3 regions of the Erwinia sorbitola genome follow, and region 3 is predicted to be linked to each of the others. Evidence: predicted binding sites of a transcription regulator. Region 3 holds the regulator's gene; each other region holds the start of a gene.
What was found. Region 3 encodes LexA, which represses DNA repair genes until DNA is damaged. Its sites were predicted from a motif close to TNCTGTATGTACATACAGNA; they were not measured.
Positions count from the first base shown of each region.

Region 1: GN242_RS11380 (YebG family protein) is a predicted target of LexA. The motif match lies at 2,037-2,056, and genes of this name have one in related genera.
Region 2: GN242_RS08975 (metal-dependent hydrolase) is a predicted target of LexA. The motif match lies at 2,127-2,146, and genes of this name have one in related genera.

Region 1 is NZ_CP046509.1:2,542,766-2,546,988, reverse strand. It holds gene GN242_RS11390 (bifunctional 4-hydroxy-2-oxoglutarate aldolase/2-dehydro-3-deoxy-phosphogluconate aldolase) at 77-715, shown strand; gene purT (formate-dependent phosphoribosylglycinamide formyltransferase) at 756-1,934, opposite strand; gene GN242_RS11380 (YebG family protein) at 2,073-2,369, shown strand; gene GN242_RS11375 (sugar phosphate isomerase/epimerase family protein) at 2,382-3,194, opposite strand; gene GN242_RS11370 (tellurite resistance TerB family protein) at 3,394-4,047, shown strand; gene GN242_RS11365 (prolyl oligopeptidase family serine peptidase) at 4,194-4,223, shown strand, end outside.
Region 2 is NZ_CP046509.1:2,006,235-2,010,457, reverse strand. It holds gene GN242_RS08990 (YniB family protein) at 1-219, opposite strand, end outside; gene hxpB (hexitol phosphatase HxpB) at 390-1,061, shown strand; gene kduD (2-dehydro-3-deoxy-D-gluconate 5-dehydrogenase KduD) at 1,251-2,012, shown strand; gene GN242_RS08975 (metal-dependent hydrolase) at 2,165-2,746, shown strand; gene GN242_RS08970 (L-cystine transporter) at 2,922-4,223, shown strand, end outside.
Region 3 is NZ_CP046509.1:4,308,118-4,312,340, reverse strand. It holds gene plsB (glycerol-3-phosphate 1-O-acyltransferase PlsB) at 1-1,756, opposite strand, end outside; gene GN242_RS19550 (diacylglycerol kinase) at 1,884-2,252, shown strand; gene lexA (transcriptional repressor LexA) at 2,359-2,967, shown strand; gene dinF (MATE family efflux transporter DinF) at 3,049-4,223, shown strand, end outside.

The DNA.
Region 1 (4,223 bases), 1.8 Mb from region 3:
CTGACGCCGTGGGCGTCACTATTGCCTGCTACGCTCCACCAGGACGGAAGGCAGGCCAGACAGGAGAACGTCGTTGATGAGTAACTGGAAAACAAGCGCTGAACAGATTCTGAAAACCGGCCCGGTTGTGCCGGTTATCGTGGTGAATAAGCTGGAGCATGCCGTACCCATGGCCAAAGCGCTGGTAGCAGGCGGTGTGCGCGTGCTGGAAGTGACCCTACGCACGCCATGTGCGCTGGATGCATTAAAAGCAATGGTAAGAGAAGTTCCTGAAGCGATTGTCGGTGCCGGCACCGTACTGAATCCGCAGCAGTTAAAAGAAGTCACCGATGCCGGTGCGCAGTTTATTATCAGCCCAGGCCTGACTGAACCTCTGCTGAGAGCGGCGGTGGATGGTTCTGTACCGCTGATCCCCGGTATCAGCACCGTGTCAGAATTGATGACCGGTCTTGATTACGGCTTGCGTGAGTTTAAATTTTTCCCGGCTGAAGCTAATGGCGGTGTCAAAGCCTTACAGGCGATTGGCGGGCCATTCCCACAGGTGCGTTTCTGCCCGACCGGCGGTATTTCACCTGCCAACTATCGTGACTACCTGGCGCTGAAAAGCGTGCTGTGTATTGGCGGCTCGTGGCTGGTACCCGCTGATGCGCTGGAAGCGGGGGACTATGACCGTATTACCCGCCTGGCGCAGGAAGCGGTGGCCGGGGCGCGCTAAATGACAAGGGGCGGCAGACACCGCCCCGGATCGACCGTGTTCAGCCGCTGACTTTAACGCTGGCTGCGGCGCTGATAGCTCGCTCTACCGCCTCGTCAACGCTGTTGCCCGTAGCCAGTGCCACGCCAAGGCGGCGCTTACCCTGGATCTCAGGCTTACCGAACAGACGTAGTTGCAGTCCTGCACCAACGGCCGCTGAAAGGTTAGCAAACTGCACGTTGCTGCTCTCCAGCTCCGGCAGGATCACCGCTGATGCCGCCGGGCCATACTGGCGGATGCCGCCAACAGGCATGCCGAGAAAAGCGCGCACATGCAGCGCAAATTCAGAAAGATCCTGTGAGATCAGCGTTACCATGCCGGTGTCGTGAGGGCGTGGCGACACTTCACTAAATACCACCTCATCGCCGCAGACAAACAGCTCAACGCCAAACAGCCCGCGACCGCCGAGGGCGCTCACCACCTTCTCAGCTATCTCCTGTGCACGCTGTAAGGCAAGCTCGCTCATCTGCTGCGGCTGCCATGACTCCCGGTAGTCGCCATCTTCCTGACGGTGCCCGATAGGCGCACAGAAATGAATACCATCTACAGCGCTGATGGTCAGCAGAGTGATTTCGAAATCAAATTTTACCACCCCTTCGACGATCACCCGACCGGCACCGGCACGGCCACCCTGTTGTGCATATTCCCAGGCGGCATCCAGCTGTGAAGCTTCGCGAATAAAACTCTGTCCTTTGCCGGATGAGCTCATTACCGGCTTAATGATGCACGGGAATCCAATTTCATCAGCGGCGGCAAGGAAAGCGTCGCGGCTGTCGGCAAAGCGGTAGCTGGAAGTCGGCAGCGCCAGATCTTCAGCGGCCAGACGGCGGATGCCTTCACGGTTCATAGTCAGTTTGGCGGCGCGCGCGGTCGGCACCACGTGCTGGCCCTGCTTTTCCAGTTCAATCAGCATATCGGTGGCGATAGCTTCAATTTCTGGTACCACAAAGTCAGGTTTTTCCTGAGCAACCAGAGCGGCAAGGGCTGCACCATCCAGCATATTGATCACATGGCTGCGGTGGGCAACGTGCATTGCCGGGGCATCGGCATAGCGATCCACGGCGATCACTTCCACACCCAGACGCTGGCATTCCAGTGCTACTTCTTTGCCCAGTTCACCCGATCCTAATAACATGACACGTGTAGCATTAGGTCGCAGCGCAGTTCCAAGAGTTGTCATAATCTCTACCTGAATGGATTGAAAAAACGCGCGCAGTATAAACGAAAACGTTTGCGTGATCATCCCGCACTTTACACTTGAGTCAAAAAACCGACGCTGATACACTGTATAAAAATACAGGTAAACAGGACAAAAACCATGGCTGTTGAAATCAAATACGTTGTCGTCAGAAAAGGTGAGGAAAAGATGACATTTGCCAGTAAAAAAGAAGCGGATGCTTACGACAAAATGCTCGACCTGGCAGAAGTTTTTGCTGACTGGCTGATTGCCAGCCCGCTTGAAATTGAAGAACAGCAGGGTGAAGCTCTGGGTATGTTTATGGCAGAAAATAAAGACGCTCTGCAACAGATCCTGCGCAGCGGCAAGCTGCCGGAAAATCACAGTGCCGCTGATGACAGCGAAGAGTCTGCCGAGGCCAGGTTGCGCGCAGTATAATCTGTACCAGTCTTACAGTAGCCCGCGTAGTGACGCCATCGCTGCTTTTGCCGTAATAAGGGGATTAGCAGCATGGCGCTGGTCGTTAAACACTTCCAGCCCCAGCGGGCCACGATAATCTATCTGCTGTAAATGCTGCAATAAATCCTTCAGGGGATATTTACCCTCGCCGGGCAAGAGCCGGTGATGACGGGCGGTATCGATAAGATGCCTGGCATCGGGCTGATAATCTAAATCTGACAGCTGCACCAAAAAAATCTTCTCTGCCGGAATACCGGCGAGGTCAGCCAGCGTTCTCTGGCGCACAAAAATATGGAAAGCATCCACCACCAGCCCAAGATTAGGGGCATCAATTTTCTGTATGCGCTGCCATGCCTGTGCTGTGTTATTAATATGTGTGCTCCAGGCCATTGCTTCATAGGCCACACGCAGACCACGATCTGCCGCCTCATTCACCAGCCACCCCAAATCCTCATCAATGCGGTTAACGCAGCACTGTGGATGGGTAGAGGCGGGTACCAGCAGCGTCGATGCCCCCAGACGTTGCGCCGTTGTCATCATCTGCAATGCCTCCCGGCGTTTATCTGCGCGCAGATCCGCTGGTGCACCGTCAAAATCCAGCAGCACCTGGTAATCCGTCAGCCCCAGAGAAAGCTGCTGACAGAGATCTGCCAGCGCTGCGTCATCACCCGTCGCTTCAGCCACATCCTGCTGCCACAGCTCAACCTGATTAAAACCTGCCGCTGCGGCCGCATGTAATTTCTCCTCGCTGCTGCCGCCAAGCAGGATGGTATTAATAAATAACGGGTTGTCTATAAATGCCATCGGTGTGTTACCTCCTCTGTGGTTTGCCCTTTGAGGGTAGAGACAAGTTGCGTATCTCACAAATAAACACGTACTGAACGGATGATATCTGTTTGCTGGTTATGATGGATTGTGCGAAATTTTACAGCCTTTTCACCCTTTGACGTTTCCTGACGCGGGCTGCTTTATTGTGGAGTTTTCCGCTAATGAAGGATTCACAATGAGCAACTGGCTGCAACAGATTCAGACGGTTTTAGGCAAAGCAGGTAAATCTTCAGCGGGTGGCGAAGGATTAAGCAAAATGCTTGCCCCCGGCGCACTTGGCGGCTTGGCAGGGTTGCTGATTGCCAGCAAATCTTCGCGTAATCTGCTGATGAAGTACGGTAAAAATGCCGTGATCATCGGCGGCGGTGCCGCAGCGGGTGCGCTGCTGTGGAATAAATATAAACAGCGGGTGAGCGAAACTCATCAGGATCAGCCAGAGTTCGGTCAGCAGAGCTCCCCGGTGGATCGCCGTGCTGAACGGCTGATTGAGGCGCTGGTCTTTGCCGCCAAGAGTGATGGCCATATCGACAGCGAAGAACGTAAGGCCATTGATGAACATATTCGCCAGTCCGGTTTAGGGGCGCAGGGGGAGCAGCTGGTGCAGCGCGCCATCGATTCACCGCTCGACCCTCAGAAGCTGGCGATTGATGTAAAAAATGAGGAGGAGGCGCTGGAAGTCTACTTCCTTAGCAACCTTGTCATTGATGTCGATCACTTTATGGAGCGCAGCTATTTGCAGGCGTTGGGCGATGCATTGAAGATCCCTCTGGACGTGCGCCAATCCATTGAAACTGATATTCGTGCGGAGAAGCAGAAGATTACTGCCTGATTCCGGTCAGGCGATATACCTCATGCCGGGTATATCGCCTGTGTAAAAACTTCCGGTTAAAAATTACTGTCGGTTAACGATAACGGCTTGTTAATCAGTCGGGTTGCTGCCAACCTTACAGCAGGCACAGCAACTGCGAAGAGACTATGACACCTCCAAAAGCCAAGAAAATTCCC
Region 2 (4,223 bases), 2.3 Mb from region 3:
ATGCCAAAAACCAGAGAGGAAACCGGTATTAAAACGAACCATGTCGATCATTACATGGGCGAAATCCTGCATCACCGCATTGATACCCTCACGCTGCTCCCGACTTTTTTCCAGAAAACCCAGTAGTGAAATCAGCGTTGATAACAGCGCGGGAATAAAAATAATCCAGCCCGCGATACGCTTTAAAACCGCAACCCTGCCAGCCTGTTGATACGTCATGCTTACTCCTGTCCATCTGATGTCTGGCTGTAAGTCTACCTGTAGTCGCTTAAAAGTGCCTGCAAAATACGGACTTAATGACGCCTTTCCGCATGTATGCTGCCACGATGATAATTTTTTCATCAACTCTTCATGATAAGCTGCCATAAACTGTCAAATGGAGCCGTAGAATGTCTTACCACCGCCCCGTACTCGCCGCCATTTTTGATATGGACGGCCTGCTGATTGATTCAGAACCCCTGTGGCAACAAGCCGAACTGGATGTTTTCACCACCCTTGATGTCGACCTGAGCCGCCGCAGCGAACTGCCGGATGCACTCGGGTTACGCATCGATCAGGTGGTACGTATGTGGTACGAAACCCTGCCGTGGAAGGGGCCTTCCCAGACAGAAGTTACCCAACGGGTTATTGCGCGGGCCTTAAGCCTGGTTGAAGAAACCCGCCCCCTGCTGCCAGGCGTTGAACAGGCATTACAGCTATGTCAGTCAGAAGGGTTAAAGATCGGCCTCGCCTCTGCTTCGCCGCTGTTTATGCTGGAGCGGGTGCTGGAGATGTTCAACCTGCGTGACTACTTCGAAGTGCTGGCTTCGGCGGAATCACTGCCCTACAGCAAGCCTCATCCGCAGGTTTATCTCGATGCGGCCGCACGACTGGGGATTGATCCTCTGAACTGCGTCACGCTGGAAGACTCCTTCAACGGAATGATTGCCACCAAAGCAGCACGCATGCGTTCTGTCGTTGTGCCGGATGCTGCCCATGCAGCGGATCTGCGCTGGTCGCTGGCCGACGTGAAGCTTGCCAGCCTTGAAGAGCTGACAGCACAACATCTGCACGGTCGCTAACTCAGCATCAGGCGGTAACCCCTACCGCCTGGTTTTTCATATTTTCACCTTGTCGTTAAAATAAATAAAACATCGTTTCATTTTTGTTGTAATCATCTTCTCTTCTGCCTATGCTCCGTTTATCGGCGCACGCATCCCTGTTTTTCCTCCCATTATGGCGTGTGCCATCTTATCTATAAGGAAGTCACGATGATCCTGAATGCATTTAATCTGGAAGGTAAAGTCGCCATGGTTACCGGCTGCAATACCGGTCTTGGTCAGGGAATGGCGCTGGGGCTGGCCCAGGCAGGCTGCGATATCATTGGTGTTAACCGTTCTGTTGCCAGCGAAACTGCGCAGAAAGTCACAGCTACCGGGCGGCGATTTATCAGCATTACAGCAGATCTGGCTGACAGCCACTCTCTCGACGCGGTGATGGCACAGGCACTGGATGCTTCTCCTCAGCTGGATATTTTGGTGAACAATGCCGGGATTATTCGTCGCGCTGATGCCCTCGAATTCAGCGAACGTGACTGGGATGATGTGATGAACGTTAACAGTAAAACGCTGTTTTTCCTCTCTCAGGCGGTCGCCAGACAGTTCGTTCAGCAGGGGCAAGGCGGTAAGATTATCAATATTGCCTCTATGCTCTCTTATCAGGGAGGGATCAGGGTACCTTCTTATACCGCATCAAAAAGCGCAGTAATGGGCCTGACGCGTCTCATGGCAAATGAATGGGCACAGTACGGGATCAATGTTAACGCCATCGCGCCTGGTTATATGGCCACTAACAACACCGAGCAGCTGCGGGATGATGAAGAACGGAATCAACAGATTCTGGAGCGCATCCCCGCCGGACGCTGGGGCAGTGGCGAAGATATGATGGGGCCGGTGGTGTTTCTTGCCTCTGCTGCCTCAGACTACATCAACGGATTTACGCTGGCGGTCGACGGCGGATGGCTGGCGCGTTAGCGTCGATGCGGTGAGCAGAATCTGCCCTCCCGATTCGTTCGCCGCAGCATAGTGACAAAAATATTTATGTTTCGTTACAACGTCACATATTTATTCCACTGTATATATTCCCTATACTGGATACATTGACAGTAATGTAGCCAGGTATTCACATGACGGCCGAAGGCCATCTTATTTTTGCCATCGCCAGTGCGATTTTTGCCAAACGTGCCGAACTGACCCCGGTACTGGCCAGCGCAGACTGGTGGCATATTATTCCTGCGACGCTCCTCACCTGCCTGTTACCGGATATCGACCATCCAAAGTCGTTTCTCGGTCAGCGTCTGAGATGGTTGTCGCAGCCGATCGCCCGTGCCTTTGGTCACCGGGGGTTTACCCATAGTCTGCTGGCGGTGGCCGGTGGCGTAGCCCTGTTGCAGCTAAAATTGCCTGCGGGCTGGCTGATCCCGGCAGATGCTTTTCAGGGGATGGTACTCGGCTACCTCAGCCATATCGTGGCAGATATGCTCACACCCGCTGGCGTACCTTTACTGTGGCCCTGCCGCTGGCGTTTTCGCCTGCCGCTGCTCAGAAGCCAAAAAGGCAACCAGCTGGAGCGCGTTTTGTGTACAGGCCTGGTGATCTATGCCCTCTGGTTCCCGGCAGGAGCGCTTCCCTTTGGTGCATCAGAATGGACAAGCCAGGTAGTCAATAGTGCGCAAAATCACATCGAACGCTTAATTAAAAAACAATAAGATGAATAAACAGACAGATAATCACAAAAGATTATAAATAATTCCGTTTGGATATAAGGCTGCACTAAAACTAGCTGATACCATTCCGCCACTGATTTACGTAATGTGCGACAGCCATTAACTGTCGCCAGTATGGCTACATATAGATAGCCTGTATTTTTTTGGAGAAATGGGAATGAACTTTCCACTAATTATTAACCTTGTGGCCTTTGTCGCCCTGCTGCTGCTGGTCGCGAAAACCGGCCGCACGGGTTGGAGCCTGTCGAAGAAAGTGCTGTTTGGATTGGTGGTCGGGGTGCTGTTTGGTCTGGCCCTGCACGCTATCTACGGGGAAAACAGCCCGGTAATCAACGAATCTGTCAGCTGGTTTAACCTTGTCGGCAATGGCTATGTACAGCTGTTACAGATGATTGTAATGCCGCTGGTCTTCGCCTCTATCCTCAGCGCGGTGGCACGCCTGCATAATGCTTCGTCGCTGGGTAAAATCAGTCTGCTGACCATTGGTGTGCTGCTGTTCACCACCGCGATAGCGGCAGCGGTTGGGGTATTTGTCACCTGGCTGTTTGGCCTTAACGCCAGTGGTTTGGTTCAGGGTGCACAGGAGACAGCCCGTCTGGCTGCCATTCAGAGCAACTATGTGAGTAAAGTCGCCGATCTCAGCGCACCACAGCTGCTGCTCTCTTTTGTACCGAAAAATCCGTTTGCCGATCTGACCGGGGCTAACCCAACGTCGATCATCAGCGTGGTTATCTTTGCTGCCTTCCTGGGTGTGGCCGCTTTACAGCTGCTGAAGGATGACGTTGAAAAAGGTCAGCGTGTACTGAAAGCGATTGATACCCTGCAAGCCTGGGTGATGAAGCTGGTGCGCCTGATTATGCGACTGACGCCGTATGGCGTTCTGGCGCTGATGACCAAAGTTGTTGCTACCTCTAACCTTAGCGACATTATTAAGCTGGGTAGTTTTGTGCTGGCCTCTTACCTGGGTCTGGCGATCATGTTTGCTGTACACGCGCTGCTGCTGTCGGTAAACGGTGTTAATCCGCTGCGTTTCTTCCGAAAAGTATGGCCGGTTATTACCTTTGCCTTTACCAGCCGCTCCAGCGCTGCCAGCATCCCTCTGAGCGTGGAAGCACAGACTCGTCGTCTGGGTATTCCGGAATCCATCGCCAGCTTTGCTGCCTCTTTTGGTGCCACCATTGGGCAGAACGGCTGTGCCGGCCTTTATCCGACCATGCTGGCGGTAATGGTTGCACCTACTGTCGGAATCAACCCGTTTGAACCAATGTGGATCGCCACGCTGATCGGAATTGTTACCCTCAGCTCTGCGGGTGTTGCCGGCGTTGGCGGGGGGGCAACCTTTGCTGCACTGATTGTGTTGCCGGCAATGGGTTTACCCGTCACCCTGGTGGCTCTGCTTATCTCCATCGAACCGCTGATCGATATGGGCCGTACCGCGCTTAACGTCAATGGTTCAATG
Region 3 (4,223 bases):
ACTTATTCATACTGAGCGCATGTTCCAGCAGTGCTTCCGGAGTCATATCCGGCACGGTGGAATCAGGCGAGTACGGCACGTTACGCAGCAGCTGTACGTAGCAGTCGAGCTGCTCGGTCAGCTGTTCACGGGTCATAGAGCGCTGACGAGAAGCCAGCAGCGCAGTGACACACAGGTTCATGGCATTTGCCGCCCCTGCGTTGTTAATGCGAACCATCACTTTCTGCGCAATATCGTTCACCGCCGGGGTTAACCATGCGGGACGCTGTGCTTCAATCGGATCGATAGCCTCACGCCACTCAGGCACCTGCTGATTCAGATAAGCGACCAGCGGCAGCGGTTCACCAAAGTTCACATAGCCCTGGCCGAGGTTTCGCAGCTTACGTAGCCCGCGCACCATCGACATAAAGCCCTCTTTCTCTTTGGTCGCACCACGCAGCTCTTTGGCGTAAGTGCCCACTTCCATCACGTGCTCGTAACCAATATAGATAGGTACCAGAGTGATAGGGCGGTTACCGCCGCGCAGCATGGCCTGAATGGTCATCGACAGCGTACCGGTTTTTGGATCCAGCAGGCGACCGGTACGTGAACGTCCTCCTTCCACAAAGTACTCAACGGAATAACCACGAGTGAACAGTTCACCCAGGTATTCACGGAACACAGTGGAGTAGAGCTTATTGCCCTTGAAGGTACGACGAATAAAGAAGGCGCCCAGGCGACGGAAGATCGGGCCGGCTGGCCAGAAATTCAGGTTGATACCGGCAGCAATATGCGGCGGTACAAGGCCCTGGTGATAGAGGACATAGGAGAGCAACAGGTAGTCCATATGGCTGCGATGGCAGGGAACATAGACAATCTCATGACCGTCCTGTGCCAGCTGGCGCACGCGCTCACCGCCGTTGACGTTAATCCCCTGGTACAGCTTGCTCCACGTCCAGCCCATGATGCGGTCAGTCAGACGAATCGCTTCGTAGGAGAAGTCGGCGGCAATCTCTTCCATCAGCTCAACGGCATTCTGCTGTGCTTTTTCATGGGAGATTTTTTTACTGCGCGCTTCGTCCTCCACGGCTTTAGCAATCGCCTTGGACTTTAACAGCTTATTAAACAGATCCTGGCGAACCGGCAGACGCGGGCCAACAGCGGCAAGACGCTGGCGGGCAAAGTGCATACGTGCCACGCGTGCCAGCTTTTGAGCAATGATCTTGTCCGTACCGTGCTCGGTGGCCATATGGCGCAGCGACACCATTGGCGAGAAGCGAACAAAGCTATCGCGGCCCAGCCAGATGACGGCAAAGAACTTCTGGATGCCGTTTAGCATGCGCAGATGCGGTTGATTGTCACCCTGTACCTCACGGCCAGGTGCGCGACCAAACATCACTGATACCGGCACCATCTGCACATCCAGGTCAGGATGATTGCGGTGCAGGTCGAGATACTCATGGAACAGCTTGACCGATTCGAGATTCGGAACAAAATACGGGAACACGCGCGGGCCATCATGAATAAACACATGGCGTGGCAACACCGTACCGTCGATCTCCAGTGGTTCCAGCGGATCGGGCAGTTCTTGTTTGCGACACTGCTCACGCAGAGCAAGGAGATCGGCCTTTGAATCATAAGGCAGCACATACATAATAGGGCGCGAAGTATCGAGCCCGAGTTCGGCAACCGGTTCAGCCGGGATTGCTTTACTCTTTACCAGTAATTTAACTGGAAGATTCAATAAGTTATAATATAGATTACGCCAACCTGACATAGACAACATGAAGCCTCTTGTTAGCAAAGCGCCGCAAGCATACCAGAAAGCGCTAACAGAATCTGTGGTGTTAAAAAACCTGTAGTTCCACTCATTGACGTTAAACTTCTCAAAGGGTTCCCTGATTATGGCAAATAATGTCACCGGACTGACACGAATCATAAAAGCGGCCGGATATTCTTGGAAAGGCATCCTTGCTGCCTGGCAGCATGAAGCGGCATTTCGCCAGGAAGCCATCGCGGCAATAGTGGCGGTTATCGTCGCCTGCTGGCTGGATGTTGATGCCATCACCCGGGTGCTATTGATTGGCTCAGTGGTAATGGTGATTGTCGTCGAAATTATCAACAGCGCCATTGAAGCGGTGGTTGACCGCATTGGCAGCGAACTTCATCCGCTTTCAGGTCGAGCGAAAGATATGGGCTCTGCTGCCGTGCTGTTAACTATATTGCTGGCAATCTTCGTCTGGATCATGCTCTTAGTGCCATATTTGCGATGAGTTTTCTAAAATTCACTACAAACAGCCTTTCGCCCAAGTTTAGGTTTTAAATGTCTAAATACCTGTATATACTCACAGTCGACTGTATAAACAACCAGGGGGCGGGATGAAAGCACTTACGGCAAGGCAGCAGCAGGTCTATGATCTGATTCGCGACCACATTAATCAAACCGGTATGCCACCGACTCGTGCAGAGATCGCCGCGCAGCTCGGTTTCCGTTCCCCGAATGCTGCTGAAGAGCATCTGAAAGCCTTGGCGCGTAAAGGCGTGATTGAGATCGTTTCAGGTGCCTCTCGCGGTATCCGCCTGATGATGGAAGAAGAAGAAGGTCTTCCGCTGATTGGTCGGGTAGCCGCTGGTGAGCCTCTGCTGGCAGAACAACATATCGAAGGCCACTATAAGGTTGATCCTGACCTGTTTAAACCCGGTGCCGATTTCCTGCTGCGTGTCAGCGGTATGTCAATGAAAGACATCGGTATTATGGATGGTGATCTGCTGGCAGTACACAAAACGGAAGATGTGCGTAATGGGCAGGTCGTGGTGGCCCGCATTGACGATGAAGTCACGGTAAAACGCCTGAAAAGGCAGGGAAATACGGTGCAACTTCTGCCGGAAAACCCGGATTTCAAACCTATCGTGGTCGATCTGCGTCAGCAAACCCTGACCATTGAAGGTCTTGCGGTTGGCGTTATTCGCAACGGCAACTGGATTTAATCGTCACTCCTCGCTAAATCCTGCGCGCTGCTTCTGCGGCGCGTATATCATCTCTAATCAGCTCGACTCTGATGGATTCTGATGAAACTGCTTACCCCCGCAGATAAAAGCCTATGGCGGCTGGCGCTGCCAATGATCCTTTCAAATATCACCGTGCCACTCCTTGGCCTGGTGGATACTGCCGTTATCGGTCATCTCGACAGTCCCACGTACCTTGGCGGCGTGGCGATTGGAACAACTGTAACCAGCTTCCTGTTTATGCTGCTGCTGTTTTTACGCATGAGTACAACCGGGCTGACGGCGCAGGCATTCGGTGCCGGGGATAAATCTGCACTGGCACGCGCTCTGATGCAGCCGCTACTGTTGGCCTTGCTGGCCGGAATAGTGTTTATTTTGTTTAAAACCCCGATAACTCACCTCGCACTGGGCCTGACCGGCGGCAGTGACGAAGTGCTGCACCAGGCAGCCCTGTTTATGCAGGTGCGCTGGCTTAGTGCTCCGGCAACGCTGGCTAACCTTGTGCTGCTGGGCTGGTTGCTCGGAGTGCAGTACGCCCGTGCTCCGGTGATACTGCTGGTGGTGGGCAACCTGGTAAATATTCTGCTCGACCTGTGGTTCGTTATCGGTCTGAAGTGGGGTGTGCAGGGCGCGGCGGCGGCCACTGCAATTGCTGAATACATCAGCCTGATCGTTGGCCTGTTGCTGGTGTGGCGGGTCATGGTACTGCGCGGTCTGACGCTGCGGCTGATGCTGGCAGCCTGGCGCGGTGACGTGGGACGACTGCTGCGTTTAAACCGCGATATCATGCTGCGCTCACTACTGCTGCAAATCTGTTTTGCATCGCTGACCATCTTCGGTGCGCGACTGGGCAATGATGTGGTAGCAGTAAACGCTGTACTGCTGATGTTTCTCACCTTTACGGCCTATGCACTGGATGGCTTTGCTTATGCGGTTGAGGCCTGCTCCGGGGAAGCCTACGGGGCGAAAAATAGTAAGCAGTTACTCAACGTGTGGCACGCTGCCTGTCGGCAATCGTTAGTGGTGGCGTTAGGTTTCTCTCTGTTTTATGCCCTGTTTGGCGAGAATATCGTTGCGCTGTTGACCTCTCTGGAACCGCTACGCCAGCTTGCCGATCGGTATTTGTGGTGGCAGGTGTTAATGCCGCTGGCTGGCGTAGGCTGCTATCTCCTCGATGGGATGTTCATCGGTGCCACCCGTGCCAGTGAAATGCGTAACAGTATGGCCATTGCTGCGCT